Regions from separate parts of the Paenibacillus sp. GCM10023252 genome, predicted to be linked through region 1. Evidence: predicted binding sites of a transcription regulator. Region 1 holds the regulator's gene; each other region holds the start of a gene.
What was found. The regulator LexA, encoded in region 1, represses DNA repair genes until DNA is damaged. The targets are predictions, from matches to a motif close to CGAACATATGTTCG.
Positions count from the first base shown of each region.

Region 2: addB (helicase-exonuclease AddAB subunit AddB) is a predicted target of LexA. The motif match lies at 2,368-2,381, and genes of this name have one in related genera.
Region 3: recA (recombinase RecA) is a predicted target of LexA. The motif match lies at 2,216-2,229, and genes of this name have one in related genera.

Region 1 is NZ_JBHSHW010000021.1:400,730-404,945, forward strand. Features, by position in the region: gene ACFO9Q_RS12865 (aminotransferase class I/II-fold pyridoxal phosphate-dependent enzyme) at 1-159, shown strand, start outside; gene ACFO9Q_RS12870 (MerR family transcriptional regulator) at 240-653, shown strand; gene glnA (type I glutamate--ammonia ligase) at 705-2,033, shown strand; gene lexA (transcriptional repressor LexA) at 2,156-2,776, opposite strand; gene ACFO9Q_RS12890 (DUF896 domain-containing protein) at 3,548-3,736, shown strand; gene ACFO9Q_RS12895 (aldo/keto reductase) at 3,762-4,216, shown strand, end outside.
Region 2 is NZ_JBHSHW010000029.1:187,567-191,782, forward strand. Features, by position in the region: gene addB (helicase-exonuclease AddAB subunit AddB) at 1-2,293, opposite strand, end outside; gene ACFO9Q_RS17195 (hypothetical protein) at 2,480-2,812, shown strand; gene ACFO9Q_RS17200 (hypothetical protein) at 2,986-3,198, opposite strand; gene ACFO9Q_RS17205 (class I SAM-dependent rRNA methyltransferase) at 3,404-4,216, opposite strand, start outside.
Region 3 is NZ_JBHSHW010000001.1:165,147-169,362, forward strand. Features, by position in the region: gene rny (ribonuclease Y) at 1-49, opposite strand, end outside; gene ACFO9Q_RS00800 (regulatory protein RecX) at 239-964, opposite strand; gene recA (recombinase RecA) at 1,089-2,144, opposite strand; gene ACFO9Q_RS00810 (competence/damage-inducible protein A) at 2,409-3,677, opposite strand; gene pgsA (CDP-diacylglycerol--glycerol-3-phosphate 3-phosphatidyltransferase) at 3,885-4,216, opposite strand, start outside.

The sequences.
Region 1 (4,216 bases):
GCAGGTACGTTCATTCAAGGAGGCAGTCTGGAGCTGTCTGCGGATGCACCTATACGTGAGCCGTATATTGCATATATGCAGGGTGGACTGACCTATGCACACGCGAAGCTCGGCGTACTTACTTCCTTAACGAGGTTAATGGAACGCGGATTATTGTGACCAAACCTTACACAACTTGACACGTATTTGGTAGGGCGTTAATATAGACGTATAACTAGGTATGTGGAAGGTTGTGCGACATGGGTGACGAGATACGCAGAAATATGGCGCTATTTCCAATCGGGATCGTAATGAAGCTGACGGACTTAACCGCCCGCCAGATTCGATACTACGAGCAGCATGAATTAATCGTACCTGCTCGAACAGCGGGTAATCAACGGCTCTTCTCCTTCAATGATGTAGAGCGACTATTAGAGATCAAGGCCTTAATTGAGAAGGGCGTTAATATCGCCGGCATCAAGCAGGTTATGAACCCAGTCTCCAAGGAATCTGAGGAAGCGACGATTCTAAGCGAACAGTCTGAGGTGAAGCGACGCGAGCTCTCAGATCAGCAGCTGCATCGCTTGCTGAAGCAGCAATTACTGGATAAGCGCCCTGGCGGTAAGGCTTCACTGATACAGGGTCAGCTGTCCAGGTTCCTTCACAAGCGTTAACACTAGATTCAACAGCTCGTAATCGCGATATTAGGATAAGGAGATGAATACATGAGCTACACAAAAGAAGACATTACCCGTATTGCGGAGGAGCAGAATGTACGCTTCATCCGCCTTCAATTCACTGACTTACTAGGTACAATCAAGAACGTAGAGATTCCTGTTAGCCAGCTTCAGAAGGCTCTCGACAATAAGATGATGTTCGATGGCTCTTCCATTGAAGGTTATGTTCGTATCGAAGAATCTGACATGTACTTATACCCAGATCTGGATACTTGGGTCGTATTCCCATGGGTTGCCCAAGACCGCGTAGCTCGCCTAATCTGTGACATCTACATGCCAGACGGCACGCCGTTCGCTGGAGATCCTCGCGGTATTCTGAAGCGTGCGCTGAAGGAAGCGGAAGAGATGGGTTACACCGCGATGAATGTTGGACCTGAACCGGAGTTTTTCCTGTTCAAGACCGACGAGCGTGGAGAGCCTACGACTGAGCTGAACGATCAAGGCGGTTACTTCGATCTAGCTCCAGTTGACATGGGTGAGAATTGCCGTCGTGAGATCGTGATTACACTTGAGGAGATGGGCTTCGAGATTGAAGCTTCTCACCACGAAGTAGCTCCTGGACAGCATGAGATCGACTTCAAGTATGCGGATGCCATTCGCGCTGCGGATCAGATTCAGACCTTCAAGCTGGTCGTGAAGACGATTGCCAGACAGCATGGACTGCATGCGACATTCATGCCTAAGCCTCTGTTCGGAGTGAACGGTTCAGGTATGCACTGTCACCAGTCGCTGTTCCAGGGCAGCACGAATTCCTTCTATGATGAGAAGGACAAGCTGGGCCTGAGTGCAACCGCACGTTACTACATGGCCGGTATTCTGCGTCATGCGCGTGCGATGGCAGCCATCACGAATCCGACAATCAACTCTTACAAGCGGCTCGTCCCGGGCTATGAAGCTCCTTGCTATGTAGCTTGGTCCGCAAGCAATCGTTCACCGATGATTCGTATTCCAGCTTCCCGCGGTCTCAGCACACGTGTCGAGGTTCGTAACCCGGATCCGGCAGCTAACCCGTATCTTGCTCTTGCTGTCATGTTGAAGGCAGGTCTGGACGGCATTCAGAACAAGCTTCAGCTGCCTGCTCCAACAGACCGTAACATCTACATCATGACGGAAGAGGAGCGCATTGACTCCGGTATCCCGAGCTTGCCGCTTGACCTGAAGGAAGCACTCGACGAGCTGCTCCGCAGTGAAGTAATCTGCGACGCATTGGGCGACCACGCGCTTGCTCACTTCTATGAGCTGAAGGAGATCGAGTGGGATATGTACCGCACCCAGGTTCACCAATGGGAACGCGATCAGTATCTGACTCTGTACTAGAACATGTTGAACAGCCTTACCAAGGTTTCCGGACCTTGGTAAGGCTGTTTTTTGTGCAATGTGCTAAAAGTGAAACGAAGGGGCAGCGATATAAATCGCTGCCCCTTCGTTATGTACTTCAATTAGTGAATGTCTCTGAATAGGCCGATGACCTTGCCTAGGATGGTCACATTATTGAGCCGGATAGGCTCCATTGTGGCATTCTCGGGTTGAAGGCGGATATGATCACGTTCCTTGTAGAAGGTCTTGACCGTTGCTTCGTCTTCCTCAGTCATAGCAACAACGATATCGCCGTTGTTGGCAGTCTGCTGCTGTCTCACAATGACATAGTCCCCATTGTGAATACCGGCTTCAATCATACTCTCACCGATAACGCTAAGGATGAAGACGTCGTTGTCACCAACGAAGTGAGAAGGAAGCGGGAAATACTCTTCAATGTTCTCAGTAGCAGTAATCGGAACGCCGGCCGTTACCTTACCTACAATTGGTACCTTCGCCACAGATAATGAGATAATGGCATCTACGCCTTCTTGGTCAAGAATCTCAATAGCACGAGGCTTGGTTGGGTCGCGACGTATTAAGCCCTTCTTCTCTAGACGGTCTAAATGGCCGTGTACGGTTGAGCTGGACGCTAAGCCGACTGCTTCACCAATCTCTCGGACAGAGGGGGGATAACCCTTGTCTCGAACTTCGTTCTTGATAAATTCAAGAATTGTTTGTTGACGGTTGGATATCTTCGACACCGCAATCACTCCATTGTATGTTTGAAGGAATTATAGCACAGAACCGGAGTTCGTACAAACATAAGTTCTTGAAAACAAAGGTTCGTATTTTAGTATTGACCACAAACATGCGTTCGTGTTATTGTTGTATTAACAAAACAGAACAAACGTTTGGGGTGTGGGATATTATGATAATGAATCCAACGACGTATACAAGCATACATAATCGCAATCATTCTATGAGAAAGAAAACTCATCTTCAGCTTACGATAAGCTTAATGCGCAAGCATAGCTTGAAGATTTTGACTTCAATAGTAGTCTCCATTATCTTATTCACTGGGTTCGCGTTAATCGGAACAAACGCATCTAGTACCCAGTTAGCTCCAGCGGGTGCTGGAGAGCAGACCATTATTGTAGTGGGAGGCGATACCCTCTGGAGTATTGCTTCCAACTATATAGAGGAAGGCGACATCAGAAGAACTGTCTATTCCATCAAGAAGCGGAACAATCTAGATTCCACTGTATTACAACCAGGACAGACATTAATCATCCCTTAGATCCAGGTAAGCAGAATTGCTGGAGCTGGCCAGGTTGATAGGGTTACTCTTTTGCTCATAACACTTTAGTTACCAAGCTGCTGCACGGCATAGAAGGGTTGGAAGGATAGGCAACTATCTTTTTAACCCTTTTTTTTGTTCTTGCTGCTGGCCCGTAATCTTGACAATGATAAGCGGGAAATGTCAAAGTAGAGTAGGTATCTAAATGTTAGTGCAGCGAGAGGAGAGAATCAGCATGATTGAACAGTTGATTGCGCGTATTAATGAACTGTCGCGTAAACATAAAGCAACCGGATTGACCCATGAAGAGTTAGTCGAGAGAGACGAGCTTCGCAAGAAGTACCTCGCCAACTTCAAGAGTAACTTCAGACAGCAGCTTGATTCTATTAAATACACGGATGAGGATGATTCAGTAAAACATTAGCGGCATTCAGGAGGGAACCATAACGATGCATTATCGATTATTGGGACGAAGCGGACTAGCTGTATCTGAGTTATGTCTAGGTACGATGACGTTCGGCAATTCTACTAGCGAACAGGATTCAACAGAGATGATCCATCGCTTCCTGGATCGGGGAGGCAACTTCCTTGATACTGCGGATGTCTACGTCCAAGGACGATCCGAGCAGATTGTGGGACAAGCGATTAAGAACCGCAGGTCTGAGGTCGTTCTGGCTACGAAGGTCAGAATGACCACCTCCCCTGATATGAATGGAGTGGGTCTGTCCCGCAAGCATATTATGGACGGAGTTGAGGCTAGTCTAAGGAGGCTCGATACCGATTACATCGACCTCTATCAGGTACATGTATGGGATCATGCGACCCCAATTGAGGAGACACTCCGAGCATTAGACGACCTGGTTACCTCAGGCAAGGTTCGTTATATCGGCTGCTCTAACTTCCT
Region 2 (4,216 bases), on a different contig from region 1:
ATTCCGGGCGGATGGCGTACCAATTGTAGAGCTCCCACCAGAAGGGAGCGATATCCTCACCCGACCTCCAGGCTCTTAGCTGCGTGAGCAGATAGGACAGCGCTCTGCCTGGATGGGCAAGGTAGCTCTTCTGCTCCTGAGGGGGCATCTTCGGAACAGGCTCCCCCGCAAGCGTGCTCGGTGTAAGCCCAGGGAACAGCTGTCTAAGCTGCCTAACCACTTCAGAGGGGTGAAGACTCTTCCCTTCTTCGTCTGCAAGTGCCCAGCTCATCCATAGGTGGCGGCTTGGCGAGGTCACTGCCTTGTAGATAAGGAACCGTTCATCCAGCAGCCTTCTCCTTACGCCAGGAGCCATCATGATTCCTTGCTCAGCTAGCTGCTCCCTCTCCCCTTCGGTCAGAATCCCGTCTTCCTTCACCCGCATAGGCAGAATGCCGTCATTAGCTCCCAGAATATAACAAGCTGCGAGCTGCCCGGAGCGAGTCCGATCCATACTCCCTATAAGCACTTGATCTAGCGCGGGAGGCACAGAGGCCAACTTCAGACTCTCTAGACCTGTCTCTACCATCCCGGCGAACAGCTCTGGTGTCATCGCTTCATCGCCAGTCATCTCTACGAGCTGGTCAAGCAGGAGCATCACACCGTCCCATAGCAGACGATGGCTTCTCGCACGCTCCGGCTGGCCAGCTGCGAGGTCATCACGGCTCCAGCGCTCTAGACGGCTAGCTGCATTCGATTGATCCAGCAACCGGTATAGCGCCTCGCACATATGCCGCACAGTTCCTGCTCCGGCAAGCGCCTGTCCGAATCGGTTAAGCGGAGGAACGATAGCCTCTCGCGCTGCCATCATCTCTTCATACTCGCGCCCAGACTCTCTGCTGACAGTCCCTTCGTCCCCTTCATCTTCAAGAGATTGAACGGAGAAGGGCTGCCAGCGCTTCTTGTCCAGCCACTTCCAGCCGTCTATTCCAGCCGCAAGGACATAGTTCTCTAACCGGTCGAACAATTCACGCGGCAGGCTGGCATCCAGCGGGAATAATAGCTCTGTCTTAATGCAGCGGAATACCGCCTCATAGTGCCAGCCATGCAGCACGGTCTCCAAGGCAGAACGGATGAATTCCACGAGCGGATGATGAACCGCACTCTTCTTCTGATCAAGGAAATAAGGAATGTTATATTCCGTGAATACAGACGCTATGTAGTCCGTATAATCCTCTGCATTCCTAACCATGACAGCCATATCCCGCCAGCGAAGTCCATCTTCGCGCACCCTCCTGAGCATATCTCTCGCTGCGCCCTCCACCTCTGCCCGGCGATTCGCTGCGGCATGCAAGGATAGTCCACAATCGTGCAGATGAGGATCAAGTACTGGATTAGACATAGCTGTTCGAGTTCCGTAATGACGCTCCAGATGGGCTAACATTGGTGAATGCTCATACCTTGGAGGAATGCAGTTGCCTAATATAATTGGTTCCAGCAGCTCCGCTCCAGTCTTCTCAGCGAGCTCTGTCAGCGTAATATAAGTGGAGGCCGTCGGGTGATACAGCTCCAGCTCATGAGGTGTAAGACCCTGATCATACGGCCGGTCCAGCGTTAAGGCAACGGTAACTTCAGCTGCGGAAGCGATGAGAGCTTCGAGCGCTTCGTACTCCTTCGGAGTGAAGCCGTTGAAGCCGTCGATCCAGATTCTAGCTCTCTTCATAGATGGAGCGATTCCGAAGCCCGAAGTCAGATAAGTCAAGTAATCTTCCGAATCTATATATAGTCCGTTCAGTTCTTGCTCTACATGCTCATAGATTAGCCTCAGGTCATGAAGCTTGCTCCCGAGCAGGGAAGAGACATGCCCGTCAGCAGATGCCGCCCCAATTGCTGGGAGAGTAGCTGATTGTATTCCATATCTCTTCCATTCCGTCAACAGCTCCTCAAGTCTTGCTATGAAGCCCGGCTGCTCTGCTCCATTCTGGAACAGCAGCAGATTGTCCCGCAGACGGTGGACCAGCTTATACAGCAGCATACTCTTGCCGTTATCGCCAATTGGAACCAAGGATGTGCCCCCCGTCTCCTGCATGACCCGGAAGGCTAATCTTCGGAAGCTCAAGGCTTGCGCGCGAATGGTCCCTCCCAGCCTGCCATCCTGCAGGAGAGCATACTCCGTCTGGAATGTAGCCTGCTCCGGAACCAGCATGATAAGTGGAGGGCCATCAGGACGAGCCATGAGCTCAGCTCTTATCTGTTCCGATATATAAGTAGATTTGCCTGTGCCTGAACGGCCGAGCACGAATTGAAGCGACATCAGGGACTCCCCTGCCTTTCCGTTGCGATGATTCTATTATTCTATCACACTGCTCTATATTTTTCACCGAAAAACAAACATATGTTCTATATTTATATTTACCATCAGAGCTTAAAAAAAGGCTATTGCAATTACCTAAATTCCAAGTATAATACTTGGTATATAGACGGAAATGGAGACAGTGCCATGACAAATGCCCGCTTCTTCACAGAGCAATGGATGAATGATTACTTGGACCTATATAACTACGCCGTTCAGAGCGGTGACGAGCAGTGGCAGGAGGATATTCTTCTGAAGCTGAAGTCCAGTGGCAGCATGATTGAGGAAGAATTGCGGAGCATTCGCCGGAATGCGTTATGGCAGAGCTTCGATCTCATTAACCGAAGAATGCTGGAGCTATATAACCAGATTAAGTCTTCCGAACACCTGAACGACGTTCATCATCTTCAGGAAGCGGTGTGGGAGCTCAAGATGCTAAGAGTAGCCATTTCAAGCAAGATTAACGGGAATGAACGATAGAATGTCATTATATACAAAAAAAACCCGCATGCGGATGTCCGCTTTGCCGGATTGTACGTAAGGGCGGCATGCCGTTCACGGCTCTGCCATATGAATAACGGCTGCATGCAGTCTCTCTGCTCTGCAGATATCCTTCGATTCAATGGCTAGATTGAGTCGAAGAGGGAACAGTCTTACATCGCTGTTTGCTTCATCTCACGCATCATACCCATCATCATCGTCATCATCTCATCACATTGCTGCATCTTGGACATCATCATATCCATATCCATGTCCATGTTGTTCATCTCCATCATGCCGTCCATCATCATCTTCATGTTGTTCATCTTGCACATCATCTCTTCCATACACATGGCCATCATCATCTTCATGCTCATGTTTTCCATGAATGTACTCACTCCTTTCTTTAGTGTTTTTCTTTCATTTTTCTTCCTCTAGTAGAATACCTTACCTTTATATATATTTCAAGCTTTTTGTTGCATTTAATCTTCACAATATGATATATTTATTAATTCATATATTTCAGGTAGGTTTTATGAGAAGAAGCTCCCTATTCTTATCGGAATAAGGAGCTTCTTCTCCTTGCACCTCTTACATACGGCTTCGCACTTCGAATATCGCGAACTTCAAGTAATGGCCTTCACTCACACCGAGCAGCTGCGGGTGATCCTTGCCAGCCGTACGCCATTCCACTAGGCGAAGGAGCTTGCCGGCATCGGCTGCAGCCTCCTGTATCGTCTCGAGGAACAGCTCAGGCCGCATATGGTAGGAGCATGAGGCGGTGACGAGATATCCTCCCTCGTTCACAAGCTTCAGTCCCTGCAAGTTAATATCCTTATAACCCCGGCAAGCCCCGGCTACAGCATTCTTCGTCTTGGCGAAGGCGGGCGGATCGAGAATCACTACGTCCCATGTCCGTCCTACAGCTGACAGAGGCTTCGACGTATCCACTCCAGCCTTGCTTCGCTGCACCCTCTCTTCCAGTCCCTTCGACTGTGTCCTCAGGTAATCGAAGGCGTCAGCCACCACGAATTCAACTCGATCGCTGAAGCCATTGCGCTCCACATTACGGCGGGCTGTCTCAATGGCATGCTCCGATACATCAAGGCAAGTAACCCTCTTCGCCCCGTATTTGCATGCGTGCAGCGTGAAGCTTCCAGTATGTGCGAAGCATTCCAGCACAGTAGCCCCGTCCCAATAAGGGAAGGTCACGATCTTGCCATTCGCATTGACAGGCAAGCGCTGACCAGTTGGCTGCTCCTCGACCTGAATGCCGCTGCGCGCTCCCCATCCTGTCATGAGCGGCTCAATAGACGCTCTATTCTCACGCTGATCGTAGAAATATCCAGTCTTCTGCCCAAGCGCAATATCCACCTCAAGGTGCAGGCCATTCTCTTCGATCTC
Region 3 (4,216 bases), on a different contig from region 1:
AAATTGCGCCAACAACGAGACAGATCAAGATCCAAATCATATCAGGCATCTTGTTCACCTCCTCGTTGCATGCACCAAGGCAACCTTGGGATGATATTTTGTTGTTTTTTAGCCGGTTTCTATACCGCTTCAACGACTAGCTAAGAAATTTGACGAATAAAATCGATTTGGATCAATTTTTGGAAGGAAAATTGATTCAAAAAGAAGGAATACTCCCTCATTTTATCTTTTGGCAAAATCAATTGTCAAGCATTTGCCCATCATCATCATCTTCCATATCGTCAATAGTGCCTGCGGCAACCTTCTTAATAGCTTCCTTAGTGATATCTCCGGGGAATCCTCTGCGCATTAGAAAACCCATAAGCTTCCTCCGGCGTTCGAAATTTTCGCCTTTTAGCGTACGCCATTTTTTCTCAGCGGCTTGTTCAGCTGCTGCAAGCTCCGCTTCCCAGTCCAGCTCATTAGCCGCTTCAGCAGCTGTTCCTTGGTCAATCCCTCGCTGCTGCAGCTCCTGCTTAATCCATCTTCGCCCCTTCTGACCTAGACGAAGGCGCTGAGCCGCGAATTGCTTGGCATATTCTTCATCATCTACTATACGCTCTCGTTCTAAACGTTCGAGCGTATAACTAATCTCCTCCGCCTCAAATTCCTTGCGCTGCAAATACTGCTCAATCTGCTTCTTCGTTCTGCTCTTCAGCCCCAGATAGGTGCAAGCCATTGCATAGGAGCGATAGCGCTTATCTTCCTTCGTAATGTGCTGGAGCTCATCGCTGGTGAAGGACTGCCCCTTAAGCAGACGGAACTTAATAAGAATATCTTCGTGCACGGACAGCATCGGTTCAGCAGCGCCGTCCACATAGATATGGTATCTGCGGCGCTCCTTGCGATCCTGTTCAACTGAAGTAATCGAATAGCTCGTATTGCTGTCATCCGTTGACTCACTGTTGTGGAGTTCCTTATTCACTGCACCGTATCCTCTCTTCCCAATGACTTGACTTCTAACCTCTTACATCAGAGAGAAGTCCATCATAATAGCATAGAGACTGTCTGCGTGAATGAGCATTCACGTGACAGTCTCTATGGCTACCTTAATCTAGTTCAGACTCATCGAAGTCATCGTCATCATCGGTTGAGACAGCAGCAGCTGTGGCGGCTGCAGCCTGCATATTCGTAGCTTCCCGAATCTGATTCTCTATGACGGACGAGATATCCTTATGATCCTTCAAGAATTGCTTCGCATTCTCACGGCCTTGGCCAAGACGCTCGCCATTGTAGGAGAACCATGCTCCGCTCTTCTGAACGATGTCCATCTCGACGCCGATATCGACGATGCTGCCTTCCTTCGAGATGCCTTCACCGTACATGATATCAACCTCAGCTTGCTTGAACGGAGGCGCTACCTTGTTCTTGACGACCTTAATCCGAGTCCGGTTACCAACCATGTCATTACCTTGCTTCAGCGTCTCAATCCGGCGAACATCAAGTCGAACACTGGAGTAGAACTTCAATGCGCGGCCGCCTGGCGTCGTCTCAGGGTTACCGAACATGACACCGACCTTCTCACGAAGCTGGTTAATGAAGATAGCAATCGTCTTCGACTTGCTAATTGCACCGGACAGCTTGCGTAGTGCTTGAGACATAAGCCGAGCTTGCAATCCGACGTGGGAATCCCCCATATCGCCTTCGATCTCAGCCTTAGGAACTAGTGCAGCGACAGAATCTACAACAATAATGTCAACGGCACCGCTTCGAACGAGCGCTTCAGCAATCTCCAGCGCTTGCTCGCCCGTGTCAGGCTGTGACAGCAGAAGCTCGTCGATGTTGACGCCAAGTGCGCGAGCGTACAATGGGTCCAGCGCATGCTCAGCATCGATGAAGGCTGCTTGTCCGCCGACTCGCTGAACTTCAGCAATCGCATGAAGAGCCACTGTCGTCTTACCGGATGATTCCGGTCCGTACACTTCAATAATTCTTCCCTTCGGGAATCCGCCAATGCCAAGAGCGATATCTAAAGCAAGCGCACCGCTGGATACGGTCTCCACTTGCATTCCTGCTGCTTCACCTAACTTCATAATGGAGCCTTTACCAAATTGTTTTTCGATTTGGCGCAATGCCATATCTAATGCAGCGCGACGATCCGACAATTAACCCACATCCTCTTCTCCATTTATAATCTAATGATACCCTTTTTACGAACGCTTGCCAAGCCTTTTTTCGAACATACATTCGTTTTTTTGTGGCTGTTGACCCCTCCGGAGGGTGTATGAGAACAAAAAAAACCGCAGCAAAGTAAATTCTTCGCCACGGTTCTTCCGTTGATTAGTGCTATTATACCGACAATGTGTCGAGTTGACAAGCTATTATGCGGAATAAAGTGAACCATGCTGAGTCCTCACACACCTCACACACTAACTCTGCTGCAGATGCTCCTGCTCGCGGATGGCCTGCCACAGTCGATACAGCACAGCCTTGACCGCTCTAAGCCGAATCATGCTGCGGTTCCCGCTTAGATGAGTCGTATGCACGATGGTTGCCTTGCCTCGCTGGGCTATGGCGAAGTAGACAAGCCCTACCGGCTTCCCCTCCGACTCCGCTGGACCTGCAACACCTGTCAGCGATACGCCATAGTCGCTATTCGTCATCTCGCGAATCCGCTCAGCCATGAGCGCCGCTGTAGACTCACTGATTGCACCAGGCGCATCCTCGCCTTCGAGCTGCGACATGGGTATACCCAGCATGACATGCTTCATCTGGTTCGTATAGGTGACAACGCCTCCGATATACTCCCCGCTGCTGCCCGGAACATTCGTAATCAACTCGGAGAATAGTCCGCCACTGCAGCTCTCCGCGCTCGCAAGCTTCTGCTGTCCTGCCCGCAGCAACCGGACGACCGCTTCCTCCAGCGGAATGTTCTCTTCGGCATAGAGATGGTCACCGACTCTTGCCTGAATGGCTGACACCGTTGCATCGATCCGCACATTAGCCTCCGTCAGGGAAGCGGCCTTCGTAGATACCCGTATGGCTACCTCTCCCTCCTTGGCATAAGGAGCTATTGTAGGGTCGGTCTGCGCTTCTATGAGATCCAACAGCTTATCCTCGAGCGTTGACTCACCAATGCCAGCGAACTTCAACAGACGGGAGTAGAGCGGCTTCTCATCGCCTAACAGCTTACGCAGCCATTCCTTAACGGGACCATCGAACATGGGCTTCATCTCTCGCGGAGGTCCTGGAAGCAGCACATAAGCTGTCTCAGCAACCTTCAGGGCATTGCCAACAGCAAGTCCTGCCGTATTATCCAGAGGGTCGCTCCCCTCAATCATGAGCGCCTGCTTCTTGTTGCTCTCGACCATATGTAAGCCTCGCGATGAGAAGACATGAGCAATCTTCTCCATGGAAGGCCCATGAATGTAGAGGCCAAGGCCAAGATCGGCTGCGAGTACGTCCTTGGTCAGGTCGTCCTGTGTAGGTCCGAGACCGCCAGTGAAGATCAGCAGATCCGCTCGTCCCCTTGCCGTCTCAATAGCATGTCGGAGCCGGTGCGAATTATCTCCTACGACCGTCTGGAAGTATACATCGATTCCAAGCTCCGCTAGTCCTTGGGACAGATATTGAGCGTTCGTATTCACAATCTGGCCAAGCAGCAGCTCCGTGCCGACTGCTATAATCTCTGCCTTCATTCCACCATCTCCTCCATTAGCATGCCAACGTATAGTATTCCAGGTAAGCTTGTCCTATACTAACAGCCTCGCGTTGATTGAGTGCACCACGCCAGTCAAGGAAGCCGCATACTAGCGGCCTTGAAGGCAAAAACATCCTCCTGCGGAAGCAGAAAGATGTCTCATCATTCTATACCTGCCAACACCTGCTAAGACGGCTTTGAATGGTTACTCCACCGGAATCAGATGCTTGTTCTTCACGAAGTAATCGATACCGGAATACACCGTAATGAGCGCGGCAGCCCAAGCCGACACTAAGTCGAAGCGGAAGTCGATGAAGTTGAACGGGAAGTTGTTCAGCAGAATCGAGATAATCATCGTAATCTGAATAGCCGTCTTCCACTTGCCCCATGCGCTTGCGGCCATGACGGAGCCTTCCAGCAAGGCAATCTGACGAAGACCTGTTACAGCGAACTCGCGGCTAATGATAACGATAGCGATAAGTGCATCCAGCTTGCCCATAGAGACGAGCGAGATGAGCACAGCGGCAACTAGCAGCT